One region of the Streptomyces sp. NPDC054783 genome, then DNA from elsewhere that is predicted to be linked to it. Evidence: riboswitches for the same ligand, from Rfam matches in the RefSeq annotation. Region 1 holds a riboswitch; the other holds the start of a gene.
The links. A riboswitch is a leader RNA that binds a small molecule or an ion and turns the genes downstream of it on or off. The one in region 1 is predicted to bind glycine.

Region 1 (4,367 bases):
TCAGCGTGCCGGCCACCGGGAAGGACATGGTCGGCGCGTGGAAGCCGTAGTCGATGAGCCGCTTGGCCACGTCGTCCACGCTGACGCCGGTCGCCTTGGTCAGCGGGCGAAGGTCGATGATGCACTCGTGCGCGACCAGGTTGCCGGGGCCGGTGTAGAGCACCGGGTAGTGCGGCTCCAGGCGCTTGGCGATGTAGTTCGCGGAGAGCACGGCCACCTGAGTGGCCCGCTTCAGGCCCTCGCCGCCCATGAGGCGGACGTAAGCCCAGGAGATGGGCAGGATGCCCGCGGAACCCCAGGGAGCGGCCGAGATCGGGCCGACTCCCGTCTCCGGGCCGGCGGCCGGCTGCATCGGGTGGTTCGGCAGGTACGGCGCCAGGTGCGAGCGGACCGCGACCGGACCGACGCCGGGGCCGCCGCCACCGTGCGGGATGCAGAAGGTCTTGTGCAGGTTCAGGTGCGAGACGTCGCCGCCGAAGTGGCCCGGCTTGGCCAGGCCGACCAGGGCGTTCAGGTTCGCGCCGTCGACGTACACCTGGCCGCCGGCCTCGTGGACCTGGGCGCAGATGTCGGCGACGTGCTCCTCGAACACGCCGTGCGTGGAAGGGTAGGTGATCATCAGCACCGCCAGCTCGTCGCGGTACTGCTCGATCTTGGCGCGCAGGTCCTCGACGTCGATCTCGCCGTCCTCGGCGGTCTTGACGACGACGACCTTCATTCCGGCCATCACGGCGCTGGCCGCGTTGGTGCCGTGCGCGGAGGACGGGATCAGGCAGACGGTGCGCTGCTCGTCGCCGTTGGCTCGGTGGTAGCCGCGGACGGCGAGCAGACCGGCCAGCTCGCCCTGGGAGCCGGCGTTCGGCTGCAGGGAGACCTTGTCGTAGCCGGTGACCTCGGCGAGACGTTCCTCCAGCTCGCGGATGAGCGTGAGGTAGCCCTCGGCCTGCTCGGCGGGGGCGAAGGGGTGCAGCTGGCCGAACTCGGGCCAGGTGACCGGCTCCATCTCGGTGGTCGCGTTGAGCTTCATGGTGCAGGAGCCCAGCGGGATCATGCCGCGGTCGAGCGCGTAGTCGCGGTCGGCGAGCTTGCGCAGGTAACGCAGCATCGCCGTCTCGGAGCGGTGCTGGTGGAAGACCGGGTGGGTCAGGTAGACGTCGGTGCGCTGCAGCGCCTCGGGCAGGGTGTCCTCGGCCGTGGCGTCCAGTGCCTCGACGTCGCCCTTGACACCGAAGGCGGACCAGACCGCCTCCAGCTGGGCCCGCCCGGTGGTCTCGTCGCAGGCCACGGAGACGTGGTCGGCGTCGACCAGGTGGAGGTTGACCCCGTTCTCCCGGGCTGCGGCGACGACCTCGGCGGCCTTGCCGGGTACGCGCGCGGTGAGGGTGTCGAAGTAGGCGCCGTGGACGATCTCGACACCGCCGGCCTTCAGGCCCTCGGCGAGGATGGTGGCGTAGCGGTGCGTGCGCCGGGCGATGGTCTGCAGGCCCTCGGGGCCGTGGTAGACGGCGTACATGCCGGCCATCACGGCGAGCAGCACCTGCGCGGTGCAGATGTTGCTGGTGGCCTTCTCCCGGCGGATGTGCTGCTCACGGGTCTGCAGCGCGAGCCGGTAGGCCTTGTTGCCGTCCGCGTCGACGGAGACGCCCACGAGCCGGCCGGGCAGGCTGCGCGCGAACTTCTCGTGCACCGCCATGTATCCGGCGTGCGGGCCACCGAAGCCCATCGGCACACCGAAGCGCTGGGTGGTGCCGACTGCGATGTCCGCGCCGAGCTCTCCCGGCGAGGTCAGCAGGGTCAGGGCGAGCAGGTCGGCGGCGACGGTGACGAGCGCGCCGAGCTGGTGCGCCTGGTCGATGACCGGCTTGATGTCGCGTACGGCACCGGAGGCGCCCGGGTACTGGATCAGCACGCCGTTGATCTCACGCGCGGCTATGTCGGCGGGAATGCCGTCGCTGAGGTCGGCGACGACCACCTCGGCACCGGTCGGCTCGGCGCGGGTCTCGATGACGGCGATCGTCTGCGGCAGCACGTCCGCGTCGACCAGGAACAGGCCCTTCTTGTTCTTGCCCATGCGCCGGGACAGCGCCATCGCCTCGGCGGCCGCGGTGCCCTCGTCCAGCAGGGAGGCGCCGGAGGTGGGCAGCCCGGTGAGCTCGGCGACCGTCGTCTGGAAGTTCAGCAGGGCCTCCAGGCGGCCCTGGGAGATCTCCGGCTGGTACGGGGTGTAGGCCGTGTACCAGGCCGGGTTCTCCATGACGTTGCGCAGGATGACGGGCGGGGTGAAGGTGCCGTAGTACCCGAGCCCGATCATGGAGTCGAGGACCTGGTTGCGGTCGGCGAGCGAGCGCAGCTCGGCGAGCACCTCCGCCTCGGTGCGGGCGCCCGGCAGGTCGAGGGCGTCGGCGTTCTTGATCACGTCCGGGACCGCCGCGGCGGTCAGCTCGTCCAGCGATCCGTAGCCGACCTGCGCGAGCATCTTGGCCCGCGCCTCCTGGTCGGGCCCGATGTGGCGCTGCTCGAACGGGATGCCCGCTTCGAGCTCCGAGAGCGGAATACGATGGGCGGTCATTGCGGAGGCCTCCTGGTCTGACGCGACCTTCGAAGGGCACCACGGCGTGGGTGCCCCGACGGCCTCCCCCTCTGTCATCTCAACCTGAGAGCTTCACCGGACGCCCTGCGGGACGCCGGCTTTCACCGTCGGTGAGAGCGGAAGCCGTCGACACCCGCTCTGCTTTCCAGAGTGACCTCGTCCGTGCGGTACGTGAGCCTGAGAGATTCCGGGGAGGATTTGCTCCTTCGGCGCCTCCGAAGTGGTCGGAGGACTCTCCCGCACGGGGTCAGCAGCCGCTGTCAGCCTACCAGCGGGGTCAACGCCCGAGCCCTCGAGTGGCCACCTCCCTGAATGTGCTCTTTCGTAGTGCTTACGGATGTATTGCGACCACGTGGAGGGAGAGGGACCGTGCAGACCGACATCGATCCGCGCAACCTGATCGGCCGCAAGGCGTTCGACCGCACCGGCACCAAGATCGGGACCATCGACGAGGTGTACCTCGACGACGCGACCGGCGTGCCCGAGTGGGCGGCCATACGCACCGGCCTGTTCTCCCGCGACGCCTTCGTCCCTCTGGAGCCGAGCGAACTGATCGAGGGCTCCCTCCACGTCCCCTTCGACCGCGCCCTGATCAAGGACGCCCCGGACTTCGGTGTGGGCCGTCATCTGTCACCCGAACAGGAACTCCAGCTCTACCACCACTACGGCCTGGACGTGGCCTCACGCCCCTCGGCCCCGGACCACGACTTCGGCAAGCTGGCGGGGTCGGAGGAAACCTGATCGGAGGCCTCCGCAACCAACGGCAACGGATCGGCCGACTCCAGCGCAGGATCACCGACAAAGAACGTCCGCACCCTCCCAGGAGGGGACTGCGGCGTCTCGAACCGCACGGTGACCCGCCCCAGCCCACTCCCCTGCACCCACCCGTGTCCGTACTCCGCATGTCTTACGTCCTGTCCCGCGCGCCAGTGCCTCTCGACCGGCTCGGGCTGCTCCACGACGACCTCGGCCCCGGCCTCCTCCGGCGTCTCCGCCGCCCGCACGGGCATGGCCTGCGCGAACAGGTCCTCCTGGGTGTAGTCGGCGAGCCCGGAGACGCCCACGCCCAGCAGCCGTACCCCACCCGTGGTGTCCACGGAGTCCAGCAGCCGCGCGGCCGCCTCGCGCACGACCGCCGGATCGTCCGTGGGCCCTCTGAGCGTCTCGGAGCGGGTCAGGGTCGAGAAGTCGTACCTGCGCACCTTCAGTACGATCGTCCGCCCCGACAGCCCGGCCCCGCGCAGCCGTCCCACGCACCGGTCGGCGAGCCGCTGCACCTCCAGACCGATCCGCAGCCGGTCGTGGATGTCCACGTCGTAGGTGTCCTCCACCGACACCGACTTCGCCTCACGCTCGGCCACCACGGGCCGCTCGTCATGGGCCAGGGCCATGGCGTGGAGCGCGTGCCCGTGCGCCTTGCCGAGCAGCCGGACCAGCTCGTCCTCGCCCGCTTCGGCCAGTTCCCCGACCGTCGTGATACCCGCCCGGCGCAGATGGTCCCCGGTGGCCGGCCCGACCCCCGGCAGGGTCCGCACCGGCATCGGCCCCAGCAGCGCCCGCTCGGACCCCGGCTCGATGAGCACCAGGCCGTCCGGCTTCGCCTGCTCCGAGGCGATCTTGGCGAGCATCTTGGAGGCGGCGAGCCCCACCGATCCCGTCAGCCCGGTGACCGCCCGTATGTCCGCGCGCAGCTCGATTCCGGCCCGCCGCGCCGATTCCTCGTCCCGGGCCGTCCCGCCGGCCTCCAGGTCCACGAACGCCTCGTCCAGGCTGAGCG
Region 2 (4,367 bases), on a different contig from region 1:
TTGTGCGTGGTGGAGGTGACCACGTCGGCGTAGGGCACCGGGTTGGCGTGCAGACCGGCCGCGACCAGGCCCGCGAAGTGCGCCATGTCGACCCACAGGTAGGCCTCGACCTCGTCGGCGATCCGGCGGAAGGCGGCGAAGTCCAGCTCGCGCGGGTACGCCGACCAGCCCGCGATGATCACCTTCGGGCGGTGCTCCTTGGCGAGGCGCTCGACCTCGGCCATGTCGACCAGGCCGGTCCCGGCGTCCACGTGGTAGGCGACCACGTTGAACTGCTTGCCGGAGAAGTTCAGGCGCATGCCGTGGGTCAGGTGGCCGCCGTGCGCGAGGTCCAGACCGAGGATGGTGTCCCCGGGCTGGGCGAGGGCGAACAGGGCCGCCTGGTTGGCGGAGGCGCCGGAGTGGGGCTGGACGTTGGCGTACTCGGCGCCGAACAGCTCCTTGATCCGGTCGATGGCGATCTGCTCGGCGACGTCGACGTGCTCGCAGCCGCCGTAGTAGCGGCGGCCCGGGTAGCCCTCGGCGTACTTGTTGGTGAGGACGGAACCCTGCGCCTCCATCACCGCGAGCGGCGCGAAGTTCTCGGAGGCGATCATCTCCAGCGTGGACTGCTGGCGGCCGAGCTCGGCGTCGACCGCGGCGGCGATCTCCGGGTCCAGTTCGTGCAGGGACGTGTTCAGGACGGTCATACGGCTACGACTCCTCAGCCGGCGTTCTGGGCGGTGTACTCGTCGGCGGAGAGCAGGTCGGCCGGCTCCTCCGCGACGCGCACCTTGAACAGCCAGCCGCCCTCGAAGGGGGCCGAGTTGACCAGCGACGGGTCGTTGACGACGTCCTCGTTGATCTCGGTGACCTCACCGGTGACCGGCGAGTACAGGTCGGAGACCGACTTGGTGGACTCCAGCTCGCCGCAGGTCTCGCCCGCGGTCACCGTGGAGCCGACCTCGGGGAGCTGGGCGTAGACGACGTCGCCGAGCGCGTTGGCCGCGAACTCGGTGATGCCGACCGTCGACACGCCGTCCTCGGCGGCCGACAGCCACTCGTGCTCCTTGCTGTAGCGCAGCTGCTGGGGGTTGCTCATGGCCTGAATTCTCCTGTACGCGCGGGAGTGCTGTTGAAGGGGGGACTGCTGAGATCGCTGGTGAACAGCGGAACGTGCGCGGCGTCACACGGTGACCGCGTCCAGTGTCTACTTCTGGCGCTTGTAGAACGGCAGAGCCACGACCTCGTACGGCTCGTGACTGCCCCGGATGTCCACGCCGACGCCCTCGGTGCCCGGCGCCGCGTGCGCCGCGTCGACGTAGGCCATGGCGATCGGCTTGCCCAGGGTGGGGGAGGGGGCGCCGGAGGTGACCTCGCCGATCACCTCGCCGCCGGCGACGACGGCGTACCCGGCGCGCGGCACCCGGCGGCCCTCGGCGACCAGGCCGACCAGGACCCGCGGCGGGTTCTGCTCGGCTCGGGCGGCGGCCTCGGTGAGCGCCTGGCGCCCCACGAAGTCGCCCTCCTTCTCGAACTTCACCACCCGGCCGAGCCCGGCGTCGAAGGGGGTGAGCGAGGTGGTCAGCTCATGCCCGTACAGCGGCATGCCCGCCTCCAGGCGCAGGGTGTCCCGGCAGGACAGGCCGCAGGGGACCAGGCCGACGCCCTCGCCGGCCTTGGTCAGCGCCTGCCACAGCTCGACCGCGTGCTCGGGCCGCACGAACAGCTCGAAGCCGTCCTCGCCGGTGTATCCGGTGCGGGCGATCAGGGCCGGGACGCCGGCGACCGTGCCGGGCAGGCCGGCGTAGTACTTCAGGCCGTCGAGGTCGGCGTCGGTGAGGGACTTCAGGATGCCGGGGGACTCCGGGCCCTGGACGGCGATCAGCGCGTACGCGTCCCGGTCGTCGCGCACCTCGGCGTCGAAGCCGGCGGAACGCTCGGCGAGGGCGTCCAGCACCACCTGGGCGTTGGAGGCGTTGGCCACGACCATGTACTCGGTCTCGGCGAGCCGGTAGACGATCAGGTCGTCCAGGATGCCGCCGTCGGCCCGGCAGATCATGGTGTAGCGGGCGCGGCCCACGCCGACGGAGGCGATGTTGCCGACCAGGGCGTGGTTCAGGAACGCGGCCGCCCCGGCGCCGGTGACGGTGATCTCGCCCATGTGGGAGAGGTCGAACAGACCCGCCTTCGTCCGCACGGCGATGTGCTCGTCGCGCTCGGAGCCGTAGCGCAGCGGCATGTCCCAGCCGGCGAAGTCGGTCATCGTCGCACCGAGCGAGCGATGCAGGGCATCGAGCGCGGTGTGGCGCAGCTCGGAGGGTTCGGTACTGCTCATCGGTCGGTCGTCTCCCAGGGAAAGGCAGGACGGGCGAGGAACGTTCCTCCCCATCTGTCATCGGAACCTGAGAGGTTCGCCAGGACCGCCACAGGGACGATCACGGCTTGCACCTTGGGTGGAGCCACTGTCGCAGCGGCCCGCTTTTCAGATGTGCCTCGCCCGCGCGGTAACGGGGCCTGAGAGATTCAAGGGAGGGACTTGCTCCTTCGGCGTCCCAGCGAAGGCTGCTGGGAACTCTCCCGCGCGGATTCAAACGGCCGGTATGCAGTTGGCGGCCACATCATTGCACGCCGCACCCCCGCCCGTCAGGGCCGCATCTGTAACCGAGCTGTGGCAGGACGCGCACGAAACCAGCGGGCCCCGTGCATTACCTTCCCTTTACATTTGCTGGGCATGAATATTGCCAAGCCCATGGGGGAGGACGATCACGGTGAACAGGACCCCGTTGTACGCCACCGTCGCCACCGGCATTGCGGTACCGAGGCAACGCACCGCTGCGGACCAGAGCGTCCGCGACCTGCGCGACCGCACCGGCCGCGGCCCCGGCGCCCTGGCCTTCGGCCCCCGCGACCTGGTCGTGATGGCCGGCCTGCCCGGCAGCGGCAAGTCCACCCTGATGCGCCGCGCGGTCGCCGGCCGCCGCATCGACTCCCAGGACACCCGCGACCGCTTCGCGGCCCGCCTGCCCCGCGCCCTCCCGTACGCCCTCTACCGCCCCCTGGTCCGCCTCGCCCACTACGCCGGCCTGCGCCGCGCCCTGCGCACCGGCGAGGGCGTCGTCGTGCACGACTGCGGCACCCAGCCCTGGGTGCGTGCCTGGCTCGCCCGCGAGGCCCGCCGCCGTGGCGGCACCCTCCATCTGCTCCTGCTCGACGTCACCCCCGAGACCGCGCGAGAGGGCCAGCGCGAGCGCGGCCGGGGCGTCTCCGCCTACGCCTTCCGCCGCCACCGTCGTACGACCGCCCGGCTGCTCGCCGCGGTCGAGCGTGGCGAGCTGCCCGCGGGCTGCGGCGCGGCCGTGCTGCTGGACCGCCCGGCGGCGGACGGCCTGCGGCGGATCACATTCAGGAGGTGAGGCACGGTCACGGTCACCCGATAGCCTTCATGGTCACAGCAGTGGTTCCCAGCAGGCGGTAGGCAGATGGACTTCCCAGCGGACATTCCCGCGGACTTCCCGGCACAGGCGCACCCCCAGCCGCACGGCGGCTGGCCCGGCAACGAACTGGAGGAGGTGCTCTCGGCCTCCCTCGGCATACCCGCCGCGGCCGGCCGGATCATCGAGGTGCTGGGCCGGAGCCTGCTCTGGATCCCGCTGCCCAACGGCGGTGGCCCGGACAGCGTCGCCCTCGACCTGCCCGCGCTGGACATCGAGGGCCAGGCCTACGTCCCGGTGTTCAGCTCCGAGGAGCAGCTGCGCCAGGCGGCCGGCTCCCACATGGCTTACACCATCGCCCCCGCCGTGGAGTTCGCCCGCGGCCTGCCCCCGCAGGTCGGCCTCGCGGTCAACCCCGACGCGCTGGTCGGCATCCCGCTCCCGCCCGCGGCGGTGGCCGAGCTGTGCCGGGCCGGCCGTACCCCGCTGGACGGCCCGAACACCGGCGCCCGGGTCCGCCTCTTCGAGCCCGACTGGCAGGACGACCCGGTCGACTTCCTCTCCGCCGCGTCCGCCGAGTTCGCCGAGACCGGCGTGGTCCTCACCGCCCGCCGCTGCCTGGCCGCCGTAGAGACGGACGACCCGGTGATGTTCGTGGGCGTCGAGCTCTCCCAGTGGGAGGGCGACCTGCGCGCCCTGCCCCTGCAGGCCCTGGGCAGAGCCCTCGGCGAAGTCCCGGTCAAGTGGCCGGTCAACCTGGTCCTCATGGACGTGACGGACGACCCGGTGTCCGAATGGCTGAGGTCGAACGTCCGTCCCTTTTACCAGCACGGCCACTAGAAGCCGACGCAAGGGGCAACCTGAGGGGCGCGGGGCTGTGTCCGATATGCGGCTCCGCCGCGTGGGCGCGAGCAGCCGCACACAACCCGCACCCGTGCACGCACCCAGGGCCCC

Region 2: it holds a riboswitch for glycine, as region 1 does, so the genes downstream of both, gcvT (glycine cleavage system aminomethyltransferase GcvT) here and gcvP (aminomethyl-transferring glycine dehydrogenase) in region 1, are expected to answer to the same signal.

Annotation. Positions count from the first base shown of each region.
Region 1 is NZ_JBSHAY010000073.1:2,840-7,206, forward strand. It holds gene gcvP (aminomethyl-transferring glycine dehydrogenase) at 1-2,569, opposite strand, end outside; glycine riboswitch at 2,746-2,840, opposite strand; gene ACWGJ5_RS45805 (PRC-barrel domain-containing protein) at 2,960-3,331, shown strand; gene ACWGJ5_RS45810 (DNA polymerase IV) at 3,253-4,367, opposite strand, start outside.
Region 2 is NZ_JBSHAY010000002.1:449,339-453,705, forward strand. It holds gene glyA (serine hydroxymethyltransferase) at 1-689, opposite strand, end outside; gene gcvH (glycine cleavage system protein GcvH) at 704-1,081, opposite strand; gene gcvT (glycine cleavage system aminomethyltransferase GcvT) at 1,190-2,317, opposite strand; glycine riboswitch at 2,362-2,474, opposite strand; glycine riboswitch at 2,475-2,572, opposite strand; gene ACWGJ5_RS06290 (AAA family ATPase) at 2,751-3,395, shown strand; gene ACWGJ5_RS06295 (enhanced serine sensitivity protein SseB) at 3,462-4,253, shown strand.